DNA from 2 places in the Paenibacillus sp. TSM33 genome. Region 2 is predicted to be linked to the other one. Evidence: riboswitches for the same ligand, from Rfam matches in the RefSeq annotation. Region 2 holds a riboswitch; the other holds the start of a gene.

Region 1 (9,820 bases), on a different contig from region 2:
CGCTTATTTTAGCCGCTGCCGCCTTGGTAGCCAGAGTGCTTGGTCTGGTGCAGCGCGTTCCATTGGAGCATTTGCTCGGCTCCGTCGGGAACGCCTCGTTCACCATTGCGAACAACGCTTATTTGATGCTGCTCACGGTCGCTACGGCCGGTATTCCCAGCACACTGAGCAAAATGGTTTCGGAACGCTACGCACTGGATCGGCCTGCGGAAGCGCGACGTGTGTATCGTGCAGCTTTGATATTCGCGGCCGTAGCTGGTGTCATCATTACGGCACTGCTGTATTTTGGAGCGCCTTATTTTGCTGAGCATGTAGCAGGGGTTCCGCAGTCTGCTTTGGCTATTCAGGCTTTGGCACCCGCATTGCTGTTGTTTCCTGCCATTGCCATGATGCGCGGATACTTCCAAGGACGCGGTAATATGACCGCAGGCGGTATTTCACAAATTGTGGAGCAGGTCGCACGGGTAGCAACCGCAATTCTGCTCGCCTTTATTATTTTGAAGCTTGGCTATGGAGATCGTGAGGTTGCAGCGGGGGCTTCCTTTGGGGGTGTCATGGGAAGTCTTGGCGCTCTGGCGGTCATGCTGTATTACACGGTGAAATTGCGTCGTCAGGATCGCCAGGATCGTCAAGAGCAATTCCAAGAAGAAAGATCCGCGCTGCCGATGATGCGCATTTACAAGGATATTTTCAAACTCTCTATTCCCATCGTATTGTCGTCTCTGACGGTTCCAGCGGTTAACTTTATTGATACGTCGATTGTGGTCAGACTGTTGTCTGGACAAGTCGGATTGGATCAGGCGACTACTCAGTTGGGTTATCTAGGCTCTAGGGCACAGAGTGTGGCAGGTATTCCTCCGATTTTGGCCATTGCACTCAGTCAATCACTCATTCCGATCATTTCGGCAGCTTTTGCCCGTAAGGATGAACAGCATTTACAAAATCAGATGACGCTGGCTTTGCGTATTTCTATTCTGACTGGAATGCCGATAGTGCTGGCTTTATGTGTAACTGCCTATTCTATTAATGGTCTGCTGTTCAGTTCGCTTGGAGGTAGCGGAATTATCGCTGTTCTGACACTCGGAACGATCTTTCAGATTACGATGATGACCTCTAACTCGATTTTGATCGGTATGGGCAAGCCGCGTATTTCAATGGTCAATGTGATGGTTGGTATCGTCGTGAAGTTGGCAGCGAGCTGGCTGCTGGCTGGTTGGCTTGGAATTTACGGAATTATTGCCGCCACCGGATTATGTTTTCTCGTCATTACGTTGTTGAATTTGCGTGTGCTGAAAGGTATTGTTTCCTTCTCAATCATGGGCCGTCGCTGGGCAGGCTTCCTAACTGCTGTCGTAGTCTCGGGAGCTATCGGGTACGGGGTCAATGAAGCCTGCATTTTGCTGGTACATCTGATGCCAGCGCGTGTAGCCTTCTTGATCGCGTGCTGTATTGCCGGAGCGGTTGTACTGGTATGCTACTTGATATTGCTGGTTGTACTGCGTGTATTGCGTAGGGACGAGCTGGGCAACTACCCGCGCGTGTTGCAGAGAGTATTGCGTCCGTTAATGCGCCTACAGCGTGGGTCCACTGGACAACGAGGCTAATAGAGTCTTCGATCTGTTCAGTGGAAGGACCGCAAGCTGTTATGGGCATCATGGGCCATTGCTGTTTTTTGAATGCCGTGGCGATGCTCATGGCGCATGGCAAATAACAGAGGCCGTCTTGGTTCACTGATATGCCCAAGCGTAGAACCGTCCTGAAACCAGTCATAACGGGGAATCGGATCATAGGCTGTATCTGACCAAACGGCGTGTAGCTCCGGGCTGTACAGACGTTGACTTGGCGGGAGCCATTCATGTGCTAAAAGCGTTGCACTCTCTTCTGGAGAGCGCAGCACTTTTTGTTCATTTGGAGTGAATAGACCGGGCCAATAGTCGCTGCGAGAACCGGTATGCGGCACGCTGGCAGCAAATGCGGATACCTGCTCCAGTACCTGCTGATGGCCAAATAACATAGCGTAGAGACTTTTGCCAAAGCCGATTCGCTCGTCCAGATGGCCAAAACGCTCCATGACAAGTCCGGCAAGTCCACCGTTTAGCCCAAGCGGAAATATAATTTGATTGAGCTGTAGCCAGTCATGCAAATAAAAGCCCGGCTTGTGTGTCACAAATTTTTGAAAATACGGATCTTTCACGACACGTCCTTCAATATAGTTTTGTTCATTAATAATAAGCGCCACCGTCAAAAGAGAACTATCCCGCCAAGCCCAGAAACGTTCCCAAAAGGGCCTCATGAATGGCGAAACGTGAAAGTAAGGCAACAAATGGAAGCAACTTCGTCCCAAATGACGGCTGTGCATGTAAAGCTGCAACTGGGGGTAAGCGTCCTGAAAAATAAGGGCGTTACTGCGCTCAAGTAGTCGATACAGCCACTCCTTTTCCTGTTCGCCGAACAGGTTGCCAATGAGCTCCCCTTTCAGATCAGTCATATTATAGCCGCCATTACGAGAAACCAGATGGGCCAGTAATGCCCAGTGTAATTCCGGGTAGCCACGATAGCATTCGAGGTAAGCGGCAGTTCGCGTGATGTTGCTGCGATTCTCCTGTGCTGTATCGTTCTTGATCCGCTCCAGCAGCTCACAGTCTGTTTCGCATAAGGGCATATTGAGAGAAGAGGGACGCGTAGCGGGTTTGTTCAGCAGCATTAATGCTTCAGCTTCATTCATGGCAGCCTGTGCCGAATGATAATCCCACGGCAGATCACGTAAGGGATAACGTAGTTTACGGGATTCGGTCCAGGCCGCACGTTTGCCTTCCCACGCCTCCTCCGCAACACGTGGAACGGAGCCTAGTAACTTTAGCCCTCCCTGGAGCTGTCGAGATGCCACATGGAGCCATTCGGTGAGAGACATGTGTAATAACCTCCTTTCAAGTGCAGGCATTCCCGTATTCCACCAAGTATATTGGGTATGCTGTTAGAATGTCGTCGCTTATGTGGATTCTTAAGTATATCTTAGTATGCCTCAATGAGAGGGCTTCCAATCGGCATGTGAGCAGAATAGGGGAGTGTGCAAAAACTTCACTTGGCGTTACAATGGAAAGTACAGGATTTCCTGCATAAATGAAGTTCAAGGAGGAATTAGGTATGCAAAAAATCGTCTCTCATGAAGACTTTAATAAGGCAATATCCACTCCAGGTGTAACGGTAGCTGTGTTTAAGGCGGACTGGTGTGGGGATTGTCATTTTATTGATCCGTTCATGCCTGATGTGGAACAACAATATGCAGACAAGCTTACATTAATTGAGATTGATGTAGAACAGGCCGAAAGTGTTAGTCAAGAGCAAAATGTTCTAGGAATTCCCAGCTTTATCGCTTACAGTGAAGGGCGAGAACTGGTACGTCTGGTGAACAGACTGCGTAAATCCCGGGAGGAAATTGAGCAGTTTTTGGACCGGGCTGTAGAAGTCCATGCTAACTTGGCAAAATAATTGATAATGGTATGTATGAGGGCTCCGAAGGGAAACCTGATCATCACGATATACAGAAAGCCGCTTCCTTCCGAAGGAGGCGGCTTTCTTACGGACACGTTCACATTTTGTCAACAAAGCTCGTATGTCAAGGAACGATATATCAGTTATAATTACTTTAAGTGATCATTTCACAACATCTAAAGTGAATAAATATTATATTTGGAAGGATACGGGTGAATTCATTGAATAACAAAATTAGAATATTAAAATGGCTGGCACTCGTAACATGTATTGTCATGTTTTTGGCTACCTTCGGTGGAGGTGTCGTGACGCGAACGGATTCGGGTCTCGGCTGTGGACGAGAATTCCCGCTTTGTAATGGTAAGCTGGTTCCGGCACATACCATCGCGTCCCTTATTGAGTTCTCTCATCGCTCCGTCAGTGCCATGGCCGGAATTCTTTCTATCGCCTCGTTTGTCGGCTTTTTGCTGTTTATGAAGCATCGGAAGGATTTACAGCTATTCTCGTTGCTTACGCTATTGTTTGTTATCATACAAGGTGCGATGGGGGCGTTGGCTGTCATCTTCTCCCAATCGGCTGCAGTCATGGGACTGCATTTTGGCTTTGCGCTTATCGCTTTTGCCAGTGCGACTATGATGACGCTGGGAGCCTGGCAGGAGCATGCGGATTCACGCTACACTCCACGTCTGATTCCAGGGCGTGTCAGTCGGGGCTATCGTAACTTTATATGGCTATCAACGATCTATACCTATATTGCTGTTTATTCAGGAGCGTTGCTTAGTCATTCGGTCATCCAGAAGGTTGTAAATATTGGGGGCTTCATATCTCCACTGCTGCTTCATCAGATTTCAGCCGGACTGCTGTTCGTCATTATTTTGGCTGTGGGTCACTACTCCTACCGTTATCACCCGAATCACCGGGATATTCGTACCCTAGGTGTCGTATCGGTCGTATTGATCATACTTCAAGTGGTGATTGGCATTATCCTGCTGTACGTCAACAGACCTGAAATTTATATGTTTATCGTGCTGGGACATATGCTGGTGATTGCATCGTTGTTCTCCATTTTGGCTTATCTGAGCTATCGTGTATGGCAATTGTCACCGGACCGCAAGCTTGTTCCGACCCAAGCACAGCGTACCTAGGCATTTCGTAGATCATTATGAAACGTATTTTTGCCCAAGAGGCGTTGAAACACGTATAATAACATCATAAGAAACAAACCAGGCCCACGAGTTTCTCGAGGGCTTGATTTGCTTAGGAGGAATCATCCAGTTGATCTACCAGAATTTGCGCCAATTTATTGAAGCGCTGCGAAAAGAAAATGATCTTAAAATTATAGAGGCACCTGTCGATCCTTATTTGGAGCTGGCTGAGATCCACCGAAGAGTCATTGAGGAAGAGGGTCCGGCACTGCTGTTTACCAATGTCAAAGGAACCCCGTTTCCTGTAGCCAGTAATTTGTTCGGCACGAATCGCCGTGTGGACATGGCTTTTGGACCTCGTCCAGAGCAACTGATGGATGCAATTGTAGGTGCAACTAAAACGTTGCTTCCACCTACACCCAAAGCATTGTGGAATGAACGTGGCCTGATTAAGGACATGCTAAAAGTAGGACTAAAAACAGTATCTCATAACGAAGCTCCTGTATTGGGCGTTCGCCGTACGGATGCTCCGCTGGCTCCGCTGCCTAGAGTAACCAGTTGGCACGAGGATGGAGGACCGTTCATTACGCTTCCGCTCGTGTATACCGAAAAGCCAGGCCAGTCCAAGGACCATAATTTGGGGATGTATCGCATCCAGATTTATGATGATCAGACGACAGGGATTCATTGGCAAATCCATAAAGGCGGCGGCTTCCATTATCATGAGGCAGAGCTGCGTAATGAGCCGTTGCCTACGACGATCATCATCGGTGGCCCGCCTGCTCTGATTGCGTCTGCCATTGCTCCTGCCCCGGAAAACTTGCCAGAGCTGTTGCTGGCTTCTCTGATTATGGGGGGCAAGCTGCCCATGACAGAAGACCCGCTTGGAGGCCATCGCATTCCGGCAGAAGCCGAGTTTGCGATCAGCGGCTATGTGCCGCCTCATGAACGTCGCCCGGAAGGGCCGTTTGGCGATCATTTTGGCTATTACTCATTACAACATGATTTCCCTGTGTTTCATGTCAAACATATGCATCACCGCAAAGATGCCATTTATCCGGCAACCATTGTAGGTAAGCCACGGCAGGAAGACTACTATCTCGGCGAATTTTTGCAACGTCTGTTGTCGCCCGCCTATCCGCTTGTGATGCCTTCTGTCAAGTCGTTATGGGCATATGCAGAAACAGGTGTACATGCGCTGGCAGCGGCAGTCGTACGTGAAAGCTACTCCCGTGAAGCGCTGGTATCCGGCTTTACCATTCTGGGTCAAGGTCAATTGTCGTTGACCAAATTCCTGATGCTGACGGATCGGGTGATCGATTTATCCGACTTTAACCTGTTGCTAGAAACCATTTTGGAGCGATTTAATCCAGCCAGAGATCTGTTTATTTTTAACCATACGTCTCACGATACACTCGATTACACGGGCCGCAAGCTGAATCACGGCAGCAAGGCGATTCTGATGGGGGTAGGCGAGCCTGTGCGTGAATTGCCTCGCGTTTATGAAGGCGGCGATCTGCCGGGAATTCGTGAAATCGAACCCTATTGCGGAGGTTGCCTCGTTATATCCGGCTCGTCCTTTGAGCAGGAGCCTGAACTCGCTGCGCGTGTATTGGAGCGATTAGCTGCGGGTGAGCAAGAGTGGCCGCTTGTCTTTATCGTGGACGATGCCAAAGAAGTTGTTCGCTCCCAAGCCTCGTTCCTGTGGACGGTATTCACACGCTTTAACCCGGCTACAGATATGTACGCCGACAGCGAAGTACGTTTGCATCACCTGAACTATAAGCTGCCGATTGTAGTGGATGCACGTATGAAGCCAGGCTACCCTGATGAGGTGCTACCGCGTGAGGATATAGTTAAGCTTGTAGATCAACGGTGGACGAGTTATTTCGCTTGACGCCTATTCAAGCATCTAACAGCCGGATTTTACAGATATGAAGGAGGCGTGAAGCATGATACGCAAGCTGTTGGGCGAGCCCCCACGTGAAAATCATGGCGTCCTGCTGGATGCCATGAATAGCATGTCAGACATGTTACATTTGCTGGAACGGCAAATCCAGGCCAGTGGTGATCCTACCCATGACTTTCGGAAGGCGGATATTTTAACACGTGGTCTGATGTCGTCTTTGGATGAACTGGAGCAGAGCCATCATGCTGCCGCCTTTTTCCGTATGAAAGTGAAAGCCGGATACGCTGAAGATATGAGCAAGGATGAAAAATCCGATTATGCTTTGTATGTTTTCTTTTATAAGGATGGGTTTGTGCGGGTATTCTCTATTTTGGATAAGCTTGGTAACTGGATGAATGATTTATATGATTTAAAAACAGGGCAGTATAAGGTACATTATTCTTATTTTACTGTATTGAGACAGCTCAAATATCTCAAAATGCATCCTGTATTGACTGATAATTTGAATGATATTAAGGACACATACAACGATGCCATCAATCGCCTGCGTAAGCGTCGAAATACGGAAATACACTATATGAACACGGAAATGCAGGATGATCTCTGGCAACGTCACCGTGCTTTATATGGCAAAATCCAACTGGAGGACCTTGATCACCATCTGGAAGATTTGCAGCAGGGCTTGGAAATGGTATGCCGGTCGCTATCAAACGCATTTTCTTATACTGCGAAACAATGGGAGAACCGGGCAGTGCGCCCATAATTATGACAGAAAATATCCTTTGACAAAGCAATGTAAACTATCTATACTGAAACCTAGTTTCAGAAAAATGCTTGAATTATTTTTTTATATAAACTTAACGGACAGCTAAAGCTGGAGTTTAACATATTTTTCTTATCCAGAGAGGTGGAGGGACTGGCCCGATGAAGCCCGGCAACCCGTTCTTTCCCGGTGTAATGCACCGGGAGGGAACATATGGTGCTAATTCCTACAAAACCGCTAGAGTTATAGCGATTTTGGCAGATGAGAAAAGGTTCGCAAGGTGGGGCCCTTTTCATTCTGTGAAAGGGGCTCTTTTTTGTATAAATAAATAGTGATTTTATACAATCCCGAGAGATGACAACTGGTTAACAGGGTAAGAAAGAAGTGAAGGAGGTCGCAGCACGTTGATAGAGCTTAAGCAATTAACCAAGCATTATGGTAAAGGTAACCGACGCGTTAATGCGTTGTCCGGGTTGAACCTTTCTATAAAGCGTGGAGAAATATTCGGGGTGATTGGTCATTCCGGGGCGGGCAAAAGTACGTTGATCCGCTGTATTAATTTATTGGAACGCCCTACTTCAGGCGAAGTATGGGTAGATGGGGTTAACCTTGTGACTGTGAGTCAAGCCCAGTTACAGAAGCAACGCCGAAAAATCGGAATGATTTTTCAACATTTTAATTTGTTGTCTTCGGCGACAGTGTATGACAACATTGCATTTCCATTGCGGCTGGTAAATACCCCAAAGCAGGAGCTGGACAAGAAAGTTCGCGAGCTGCTGGAACTGGTGGGGCTAAAAGAACACAGTGGAAAATATCCGTCACAGCTCTCAGGTGGACAGAAGCAGCGGGTAGGGATTGCACGGGCACTGGCTAGTGATCCGCATGTGCTGCTGTGTGACGAAGCGACGTCTGCGCTTGATCCGCAGACGACAGGGTCTATCCTGAAATTGCTGTTGGATATTAACCAGCGCTTTAATTTGACCATCGTATTGATTACTCATGAGATGCATGTCATTCAAAGTATATGTGATCGAGTTGGTGTCATTCATCAGGGCGATATCGTGGAGCAAGGTCCGGTGGCGGAAGTGTTTTTGAAGCCACAGCACCAGGTAACTAAGGACTTTATCCAGCGGGAGGCAGAACATCCCGAGGAGTTACAAGCAGCGATTGCTGCCGCAGGAAGCGGCGAATCGGCACAGGTGGTACGTATCTCCTTCTTGGGCAGTAAAACTTATGATGCAATTCTATCGCGTACGGCTCGAAGTACAGGTGTTGATTTTGCAATCTTACAGGGCACCATCTCTACGATTAAAAACGTACCGTATGGACAGCTGATCGTTCGTTTTGAAGGAAACCATTCAGATATAGAACATACGCTGCGCGAAGTGTCAGGGCAAGGACTCGATGTGGAGGTGATCGGACAATGAGCGAACTTGATTTTTCGCAAGTGAGTTGGGAAGAGCTAGGGAATTCTACTCTGGAAACCCTTCAGATGCTCGGGGCATCTGCATTGTTCACCCTCGTTATTGGTTTGCCGCTCGGTATATTGTTGTTTCTGGCAAGCCGTTCCTCGTTGACTCTGATGAAGGTGATATACGTTGTATTATCTTTCGTCGTTAACATTTTGCGTTCCGTACCATTTATCATCTTGATCGTCGCACTTATTCCTTTTACACGATCGTTGGTAGGTACCTCGACCGGGGTGCTGGGAACCATTCCGCCATTGGTTATCGGGGCTGCTCCTTTCTTCGCACGTCTTGTCGAAACGTCACTGCGTGAAGTGGACAAGGGTGTCATTGAAGCTGCACAAGCGATGGGGGCTTCGACAGGACAAATTATCCGGCGTGTGCTGTTACGTGAGGCACTGCCGGGCCTGCTCGCCGCATTAACCATTACCGTCGTTACACTCGTATCCTACACGGCAATGTCCGGGATGATCGGGGGCGGTGGACTGGGTACACTGGCTATCAACTACGGCTATTATCGTTACGAAACGGCTGTAATGATCGTTGCGGTCGTGTTGATGGTCGTATTGGTTCAATTGCTGCAAATGGCGGGAGATCGCCTTGTGCGGCATTATACTCGAAAATAGGGAAAACATATAGATATCCTTATTGATCAGGACGTCTGATCCTGAATATTACAAATTATTGGAGGGGTAACAACATGAAGAAATGGGTATTGGCTGTATTGAGCTTGACATTAATTGCGGTACTGGCTGCTTGCGGTACAAAGAGCACAACATCGGATACAAACAATGCGGCCGAAAATACAGGCGGGTCACCCCGTGAAGTCGAACTGAAAGTTGGAGCTTCTCCTGTGCCTCATGCGGAAATTTTGGAAGCAATCAAGCCTCAGTTGGAAAAAGAAGGGGTTCGTCTTCAAGTCGTTCAGTTTAACGACTATGTACAGCCGAACGTGCAATTGTTTGACAAGCAACTGGATGCTAACTTTTATCAACATGTACCTTACCTGAATGTGATGAACAAAGAGCGTAAAATGGATCTGGTT
Region 2 (9,820 bases):
GCTATATCACTTTGATTACGAGGATCTGGAACAAAGCATTTCTATGACGACCCTAAATGATCAGGAAGCACGATTGGTAGCCTCCATCATCGGTGGTATGACTTATAAGCCCAAGCAGCTCGAAAGTGTAGAAATGACATTTGACGATTTTATTATCGAATGGTACAGAGTGGAATCCCACTATGCAAGTGTTGGCAAATCCATCGGGGAGCTGGATATAAGGCAAAATTCGGGTGCCACGGTTATTGCCATTGTGGAGAAAAAGGGAAAAAAATATGTAAATCCTGGCCCTGAAGTGATTATTAGCGATGATGCCACTGTAGTTGTTGTTGGAGAACGCGATCAGCAGAAACGCTTTAAACAAATCCTTATGAACGGAAGCGGGTGATTGGATGGATCATCTGGTATTTGAGGTTGGATTGGCTATTGCTCTAATCGCTGCAGTGGGGCTGATATCCTCCAAACTGCGCTTCTCGGTCATCCCTTTTTATATTCTGATCGGAATGGCGGTTGGACCGCATGCGATGGAGCTATGGCATTTTGATTTTCGGTTTATCGAAAGCGCCCCGTTTATAGATTTCATGGGGAGAATCGGAGTGCTGTTTCTTCTCTTCTACTTAGGGCTGGAGTTCTCAATAGGTCGGTTAATTAAATCAGGTCGTTCCATTGCTGTGGGCGGTACCATTTATATAGGCATCAACTTTACACTGGGGCTGGCTCTGGGCTTCCTGAGCGGCTTTCCTGTAGCAGAGACACTGGTTATTGCCGGAATTACGACAATATCATCCAGTGCGATTGCAGCCAAGGTGTTGGTCGATCTCAAGCGTACCGCTAATGCTGAAACAGAAATGATTTTAGGTATTATTATGTTTGAGGATGTTTTCCTCGCTGTCTATATCTCCATCCTCTCCGGATTGGTTCTTAGCGACTCTTCCTCGCTCGGGGGCGTACTGCTATCGGCACTCATCGCGCTTGGCTTTATGCTTGCAGTTATTATCATCGGTCGAAAGGCTGTCCCTCTGCTAAATCGGATTCTTCGTATCCGCTCCAATGAGGTATTCGGACTTGTTGTTTTTGGCTCACTGTTTCTGGTGGCTGGTTTTTCGGAAACGATTCATGTAGCGGAAGCTATTGGAGCCCTGCTAGTCGGTCTGGTACTGGCCGAAACGGAACACGCCAAACGGATTGAGCATTTAATTGTTCCTTTCCGCGATTTCTTCGGTGCCCTGTTCTTCTTCAGCTTCGGACTGTCCATTGATCCGCTGTCCTTAGGAGGAAACGCCATATGGCTTGCATTAGCAGCCGTCCTTCTCACACTATTTGGTAACGTTTGGGCGGGAATGCTGGCCGGGCGTACGGCGTCCTTATCTCCCAAAGCATCCGCAAATATCGGTTTGACTATTGTGGCGCGAGGCGAATTTTCGATTATCATGGCCAACTTGGGTAAAGAAGGCGGTTTGCTTGATATTGTTCAACCTTTTGCAGCCATCTATGTACTCATACTGGCCATTCTTGGACCGCTTCTGACAAAGCAGTCAAAGCCTATCTTTAATATGCTAAACAAGATATTCAAATTTAAGGACCCTCGTTTACGAAAGGAAGAAAGCAAATCGGCGTAACTGTAAAAGCTGGATACGAAATCCATAGGAGGGAAGGCCATGCCGCACGCTGTAAACCATGCCGAAACTCTATGAGGCGGCTTGTAAAGCCCGCTTCAGGAGAAGCGAGCAGGTTCCCTGTCTTTTATACGGTGATTGGCGGAATTACGGCATCCGTCGGTCTGGAATTGTTTTTACATCCGCATGATATGATCGCTGGAGGCGTAACAGGAATCTCCAGACTCATGTCGCTTTATACACAGGAGCATTTTGGGTTACTGCTATTCGTTTTGAACTTGCCACTAATGCTGCTGTTTTCTTTGTCTACTCACAAGCCCATGCTGCTTCGCGCACTCCCAGGCTTGTTTGCCTTTTCAGGCTCAGCCATCATTCTCTCGCCTTTTCCGGCAGTGAGTGGCCATCCGGTCGTATGTGCTTTGGGAGGCGGAATCTGTATTGGGCTTGGGGCAGCGCTGACCGCTCGTCACGGGGGGCTACTTGATTCACTAGGACTCAGCAAGTCTGACGATGGCCGTCCATCCACTTTGCTGCTAATTCATCGGAAAATTCCGTTAATACAGATTGTAATGTTGTGTAATGGCCTGCTGCTCATTACGGCTGGTTTTGTGCTAGGATGGGAGCCAGCTCTCTATTCTGCCTTATCCTGTCTCGCTGCTTATGAAACGACCCGGCTGATGTTTACTGGTCTGAGACGCATGGTCTGTGTTGTCAGCAAAAAACAGCAAACTGTCGAAGAGGCCATATATCGCAGGTTGCGTTTACACAGCACACCAATCGAAGGTTCTGCCGCCCAGATAAAGGGCAAGATTAAAAGCGAATCAGATAAAAAAGAACAAATGGTTATCATTTATAGTGTTCATCTTTTGGATTTGCAGCGCTTTAAGGCGGCCATCCAAATGGCAGACCCACAGGCTGAGATCATGTATATGAAGCGATGGGAAACGTAGCAAAGCCCAAATATATTAACCATAATAGAAAAAAGATTAAAGATATTGTAGTATTCACTCTTCCGCACAAAAACGCTTATCTTCACTATCCTTGTACATAGGATAGTGAAAGATAAGCGTTTTGTAATGTATGATATATTAGCTGATATTAATTTTGCATAATAAAGTCATGCTCAATACTGCTGGCACTGTCAAAAGTACGAATAATATCATAACGGGTATTGCGCTGTGCGGGAATGTGACCCGTTTCACGGATCAACTGTAAAATGGATTCAATGTTAACCTTATACGTTGCGCCTGCAGCGGAAACAACGTTTTCCTCAATCATGGTGCTGCCAAAATCATCACAACCGTAGTACAGTGATTTTTTACCGATTTCCGGTCCCATCGTTACCCATGAAGATTGGATATGCTTGATGTTATCCAAAACAAGACGGCTGATCGCTACTGTCTTCAAATACTCCTCTGGCGTCTGGCGTTCCTTCTTCAAATTAGTGTTGTCTGGTTGGAAGGTCCAAGGAATAAAGGCCAAAAATCCTTCAGAGTTATATTTGTTTTCAATACATTCATCCTGAGCATCACGGACACGCAGCAGATGCAGCGCACGCTCCTCCATCAATTCGCCAAAGCCGATCACCATCGTAGCCGTCGTGTTCATCCCAACCTTGTGAGCTGTTTGCATAACATCCATCCAATCACGCCAGGAGCCTTTGAGACGGCTGATTTTGCGGCGTGTGCGGTCATCCAAAATCTCTCCGCCTCCGCCCGGTAGTGAATCCAATCCAGCTTCATGAATGGCCCGGATCGTTTCCTCCATGGATAGACCGGATTTTTCCTTCATTTTGTGAATTTCAGCTGGTGAGAAGGAGTGCATGGTGATATCGGGAAAACGTTCTTTAATAGCTTTCAGCAAATCAGTATAATAGCTGAACGGCAGATTTGGGTTTACACCGCCTTGCATTAGGATTTCGGTGCCACCTACATCCTGCGTTTCCTTAATTTTTTGAAAAATCACCTCATCCGGCAAAACATACCCTTCATCGGAACCCGGTCTGCGGTAAAAAGCGCAAAAGCGGCAGTATACGTCACACACGTTCGTATAGTTAATATTCCGTCCGATGACAAAAGTTTTTATGGGATCGGGATGCATGCGATTCATGACTTTATTCGCCGCATGACCTATTTTTTCGACCTCGTCTGATTCGAACAAAGCAACGGTATCCTCTAAATTCAAGCGTTCGCCGCGTAGGGCTTTATCTAAAATATGGTCGATTACACTCATGGTGTATCCTCCTTCGCTGTCACAGGGCGACGAAATGAAAGACAGGACTTATGAACGAGAATGCTTTCACAAACCTGCGTTCGAACCCTGCCGTAATGTATGTTCATGACTAGCCTTGTATGTTGTCTGTGCTATTTAGCATAGTAAAACCTAATGATAATACTAACATATCTTTTGGTAAGGAACCATACTTAGACTGAAAAGTGCCTTTTTTCACACTGTCTTTCATGTCGTTCATATAAAAACAGCAAGCCTCCTGAAATACGGAAACCTGCTGCTTAGGTCTGTACCTACTTGCTTCCATCGTATAACATTAGCTGCTACGGATGTGTAACGCTCTAGCGCAGCGCCTCATCCAGATCACTGATTAGGTCATCAATGTCCTCCAGACCTACGGAGAAACGGAGTAGTCCATCTGTAATCCCCCGCTCCAATCGTACACTTTTCGGCATAGCCGCATGTGACATCATTGCTGGGTACGACAAGATACTTTCCACAGCTCCCAGACTCACCGCAACAATGGGAATACGTACGCGACTGAGGACCTCTTTTGCACGCTCACCAGAACCCACATCAAACGATATTACTGCACCATAACCGCTCGATTGACTCTCATGAACCGCACGCCCTGGATGATTTTCCAAGCCGGGATAGTATACCGCTTCAATGTCATTGCGCTCGTTTAGCCAATTTGCAAGCTTAGCTGCACTTTTTTCGCTGTGAGCCATACGCGCCTCCAGTGTCTTCATACCACGCATGAGCAGCCAAGACTCTTGCGGTGCCAGCACAGTACCTAATCCATTCTGAAGCTGCTTGATTTGTCTCCCCAACGATTCGGTACGAGCTACCGCAAGCCCTGCCAATACGTCACTGTGTCCACCCAGAAACTTGGTCGCACTGTGCAATACAATATCGACTCCCTGCTCAATCGGACGTTGATAATAAGGTGTCATAAAAGTATTATCCAATAACGTCAGAAGCCCATTTTCCCTTGCCCAAGAGGTTATTCCAGCTACATTGGTAATTTTGAGTGTCGGATTAGACGGGGTTTCCATATACACAGCCCTTGTATTTTCCTGCAACGCCTCTTTCACAAGGTTGAGATCCGTCATGTCAACAAAGGTCGTTTCGATATTCATCCGTTTCAAGATGGAGGTCAGCAGTCGATATGTTCCTCCATATACGTCCTCTGAAACAATGACATGATCACCAGCGGATAAGAGCATAAATGTAGTGGAGATAGCAGCCATACCTGATGCAAAGGCAAAACCGCAAGCTCCGCCTTCTAATAAGGCGATATAATCTTCCAAAGCTTGTCGTGTCGGATTACCTGAACGGCTATAATCATGCTGTGGAGGATTAAAAATATCATGATGGTGAAAGGTCGAAGCTTGATAGATCGGGACACTCGATGCCCCTGTAACACTGTCAATTTCAGAGCCAAAATGCAGCAGCTTGGTTGCGAATTTCCGCCCTTTGTCCAGATCCTCTCCGATCTTCCTCGCATCCTCTATCATTGCTGCTCCCCTCCTTCTACTTCTTGACGTGCCGCTTCCAGTGCCGAACGCAAATCTTCAATCAGGTCATCTGTATGCTCGATACCTACGGAGAAACGAAGCAACCTGTCATCTACCCCGACTGCATCCCGAATTTCTGCCGGTATGTCCGCATGTGTCTGCACAGCAGGATAAGTCATTAGCGATTCTACACCGCCCAGACTTTCGGCAAACGCAATAAGCTTAATATGACGAAGCAAAGGCTCAACATAGCGAGCATCCTTTACTTTAAAAGAGAAAATACCCGTGTTCCCGCTGGATTGTTTATTTTGTATCTCACGACCCGGATGCCCCTCAAGCGCCGGGTAAAATACTTCCGCCACTGCAGGGTGTGTCAGTAAATAATTAGACAACACCGTTGCATTATGCTCATGTCGATCCATACGCAGCGCTAACGTCTTCATCCCCTTCATCAACTGATAGCAGTCGCTCGGGGAAAGCACAGCCCCTATGGAATTGTGCAAGAAGGAAATTTCAGCTGACAGTTCTTTTCCTTTGGTTACAATCAACCCTGCCAGCACATCGTTGTGCCCGCCCAAATATTTGGTTGCGCTATGTACCACAATATCCGCACCCAGTTCCAATGGCCGCTGGAAATATGGTGTTAGCAGCGTATTATCTACAATAGTAAGCAACTCATGTTGTGATGCCCATGCAGCCACCGCCTGAATATCAGTTATCATCATTAACGGATTTGTAGGCGTTTCTATGAATACAGCTTTGGTATTCGGTCGACATGACTGTTGGAGTGCTTCGAGATCGTTTGTATCCACATAGCTTGCGGTCACACCAAATTTGGATAAAATACGCTCTAGCAAACGATAGGTCCCGCCATAAAGATCCAGCGATACAATGAGGTGGTCTCCCTGTCCAAACAAAGCAAATACAGTTTGCAGCGCTGCCATACCTGAGCTGCAAGCAAAGCCTGCATCTCCAGATTCAAGTGCAGCAGCAGCCTCTTCCAGTACCTTTCGCGTGGGATTAATCGTCCGAATGTAATCAAACCCTGTGCTTTGACCCAGACGGGGATGGCGGAACGCCGTAGATTGGTAAATCGGGTAATTAACTGCTCCGGTTACTGGCTCCTCTACTGAACCGATTTGTGCCAATCTGCTTTCGATTTTCCACTGTTTCTCACTCATATGAATCCTCCTGTTCACTTCCATAGTAGGTGCTATAACATATGCTGCAAAAATGGATGTCCAAGACTATACTGCTGCGCTACTGCAAGGTGGTACTGTATGAGGGTAAACTACAAGCCCCTTTTTAAATCTGAGGTCCGATATCATAAGGTGTTTCTTGGTATACATAATAGTTAAGCCAATTTGAAAATAATAAATTGGCATGAGCCCGCCAGATAGAGGGCGGTATGCGTTCAGGATCATCGTTAGGAAAATAATTTTTGGGAACGTCAATATCTAGTCCTTTGGCCACATCGCGGTCGTATTCCCATTTCAGCGAAAGTGGATCATATTCAGAATGCCCTGTTACAAAAATTTGTTTACCATCAAGCGTGGCTACCAGGTACACTCCAGCTTCTTCGGATTCGGATAAAACTTCTAATTCGGCAATATGGTCAATATCTTGCCGCCGAACCTCTGTATGCCGAGAGTGGGGGGCATAAAACAGTTCATCAAAGCCGCGTAGCAGTTTCACTTTAGGTTTAATAACGGTGTGTGGGAATACCCCAAAGCATTTGTTGTCGAGCCCGTATTTCGGAACATTGAAATGATGGTATAAGCCAGCCTGTGAGGCCCAACAGATATGCATGGTCGAAGTAACATTTGTTTTCGTCCACTCAAAGATTTGCCGGATCTCCTCCCAGTAGGTCACATCCTCAAACTCAAGCTGTTCAACGGGGGCTCCTGTAATAATCATGCCGTCAAAACGACTGTTCTTGATCTCATCAAATGTTTTATAGAACATGTTCAAATATTCTTGCGATGTATTTTTAGATACATGAGATTTCATGTGTACCAACGTAACATCCACTTGTAACGGCGTATTGCCGACCAGACGCAACAGTTGGGTTTCCGTTGTTTCCTTCGTAGGCATCAAATTCAAAATGGCGATGCGCAACGGACGAATATCTTGATGATAAGCCAGGCTTTCGTCCATTACGAAAATATTTTCGCCCTCCAGTACTTCCTTAGCAGGCAGCGTATCTGGAATCTTAATCGGCATGTAAACTCACTCCTTGATCGGTAAGTTGTGCGAAAATCGTCTGGTAGAGATGCCGGGCATATAATAAAAAGACCTTTCTCAGTTAGAGAAAGGTCATATTTGTATCCATATGCGCCTCTCTCATCTGTCAGGGCTACGCTTTTTTTGTACAAAGCGCGAGTCCTGCAAGAATTAGCACCGTGCGATTAAAATCGCCGGTTGCCGGGTATCATCGGGCTAGTCCCTCCACCTGCTCTTGATAAGATTTCGCTATATTCATTTTGGGTTCACAAAGTTCTTGTTGTTCACTTTAATGCATCGGCTGGGCTTCGTCAAGATAGGCTTGTAAATTTGTGCCCTGCATTCACATTTTGTCTACCTTTTCCATAGGTTAAATCATATCCCCCCTGTTGCAGAAGCTCATATGACTGCTGTTGATTTAGCCCATGATTTTGCGCTTGAAAGGCCGTAGGCCGAGCGTTATACTATACAAGTGCTAATAGGCAAAAATATGGTGCAACAGTGTAGATTAGAGTGTTTTCTGTGATGCTGTGGCAACCTAAAAAAGAACATTTGTGAGGTGAATCCGGAATGGAAGGCGACCCGAGCCCGAATAGGCGGCGATCCCTGAACAACAGCATAGGAATGACTTCAGCTTGCCGAAAGACGGGACGCCAGGCTCTGCATGCTCCAAAAGCCTTCTGCTTTTGATAGTATGCACGCTTACCCGCACCGGCTAACTGGCTAACTGAGTCCATTCCTTATGCTTAAGGTAAACGTACTTCCGTTACGACGGAGCATAAGGAGTGACATATATGAAAATCCGTTTGGTCAACAACGGGGTTTTTACCCCTGTCGAAGAAATTGAAATGGCGCTCACTGCACCGGCAGAAGGCTTTTATTGGATTGATGCCGATGTCGAGGATCTGACAGTGCTACAGCCCTTATTCTCTATGCATGATCTTGCAGTAGAAGACTGTTTGAGTGAAGAAGAACAGCGTCCAAAGATTGAAATTTATGAAAGCCATTATTTTATCGTTGTAAATAGTATTCGTTTCGATGATGAAGAAATATTTTTGCGCGCTTTGAACATTTTTCTCGGCCGTCATTTTATCATTACGGTGACCAAGCAGAAAATCAATGAGCTTCGTACTCTCAAGCCTATGCTATGGGAGCAGGAAGTCAGCCAGCCTGACCGTTTTATGTATCTGTTGGTCGATTTGATCGTTGACAACTATTTTCTGGTTGGTGACCGGATTGAAGTTCGCATTGAAAAGCTGGAAGAAGACATTCTAATGCATACGAAAAAGTCGCACTTGAACGAAATCATCGGCTTGCGCAGTGAGATTCTATGGCTAAAAAAAGTGCTCGGCCCGCAAAAGGAAGTCATCAATACCCTGAACAAACGGGATTTGCGTCTTATCGACGATCAACTACAAAAATATTTTAGCGACATTTATGAAAATGCTGTGAAAATTTCGGAGACTTTCGAAACTTATCGCGACTTGATGGGGAACCTTAGAGAAGCTTATCAGTCAAGTATCGCCAACCGTGCTAATGAAATTATGCGTGTGTTTACCGCCATTACAACCGTATTTATGCCGTTGACGGTCATTACCGGAATATATGGGATGAACTTTGATAATATGCCTGAGCTTCATACACGTTATGGTTATTTTGTCGTCATTGGGATTATGGTGGCATTAGGTGTCAGTATGTTCTGTATTTTTCGCAAAAAGGATTGGGTTTGAATTATTTCGGTTTTCAAGCTTGGTCATCAAAAGCAGCAGCCGAGTCCTATGAGGAACTCGTTGCTGCTTTTTGCTATGTTGGGCCTTATTTGTACTTTAGGACACTTCCAATTGTCTCTATATTATCCAACATGTCGGTCAGGCACCTGCTGATGGCGGAACCGTATACGAATCAGTCGCAGTCGCTCATAAATTTGATCCAATCCGGCTTCCGTCGCTTTTTCTTCTCCATATACTTTTAACATAATGGGCTTGAGCAACGTATCTCCCAACTCTGCAAAAGCAGACCAAATGGCGGCCTGCTCCTCCTCAGATACATGTGCCAATTCCTTGCGAATCAGCTTCTCCATATCCATTCCATCTCTATCCAAATGCTCCACAGCTTCAATCACTTCTCTGCGGTGCAAGCCTGTCTTCATGCCGATATGCTCCAGTGAAAGACCGTCCGAAATGCCTTCGATAATCGCTCTAGTCAGGCTAAATTTATTTAGTTCCTGTTTGT

What was found. Region 2 has a riboswitch for S-adenosylmethionine ahead of metA (homoserine O-acetyltransferase MetA). Riboswitches for the same ligand answer to the same signal wherever they lie in the genome.
Region 1: another riboswitch for S-adenosylmethionine. It lies ahead of ACN6NF_RS20290 (methionine ABC transporter ATP-binding protein); the one in region 2 lies ahead of metA (homoserine O-acetyltransferase MetA).

What each region holds. Positions count from the first base shown of each region.
Region 1 covers NZ_JBLZXB010000018.1:266,350-276,169, reverse strand. Annotated here, with positions in the region: gene ACN6NF_RS20320 (putative polysaccharide biosynthesis protein) at 1-1,604, shown strand, start outside; gene ACN6NF_RS20315 (DUF2515 family protein) at 1,622-2,911, opposite strand; gene ACN6NF_RS20310 (thioredoxin family protein) at 3,145-3,489, shown strand; gene ACN6NF_RS20305 (COX15/CtaA family protein) at 3,705-4,637, shown strand; gene ACN6NF_RS20300 (UbiD family decarboxylase) at 4,768-6,534, shown strand; gene ACN6NF_RS20295 (Cthe_2314 family HEPN domain-containing protein) at 6,590-7,309, shown strand; SAM riboswitch class I at 7,439-7,577, shown strand; gene ACN6NF_RS20290 (methionine ABC transporter ATP-binding protein) at 7,714-8,736, shown strand; gene ACN6NF_RS20285 (methionine ABC transporter permease) at 8,733-9,401, shown strand; gene ACN6NF_RS20280 (MetQ/NlpA family ABC transporter substrate-binding protein) at 9,476-9,820, shown strand, end outside.
Region 2 covers NZ_JBLZXB010000010.1:739,395-749,214, reverse strand. Annotated here, with positions in the region: gene ACN6NF_RS07340 (cation:proton antiporter regulatory subunit) at 1-388, shown strand, start outside; gene ACN6NF_RS07335 (cation:proton antiporter) at 393-1,619, shown strand; gene ACN6NF_RS07330 (YitT family protein) at 1,691-2,566, shown strand; gene mqnC (cyclic dehypoxanthinyl futalosine synthase) at 2,715-3,848, opposite strand; gene ACN6NF_RS07320 (aminotransferase class I/II-fold pyridoxal phosphate-dependent enzyme) at 4,187-5,365, opposite strand; gene ACN6NF_RS07315 (PLP-dependent transferase) at 5,362-6,546, opposite strand; gene metA (homoserine O-acetyltransferase MetA) at 6,671-7,588, opposite strand; SAM riboswitch class I at 7,706-7,833, opposite strand; gene corA (magnesium/cobalt transporter CorA) at 8,383-9,318, shown strand; gene ACN6NF_RS07300 (HRDC domain-containing protein) at 9,441-9,820, opposite strand, start outside.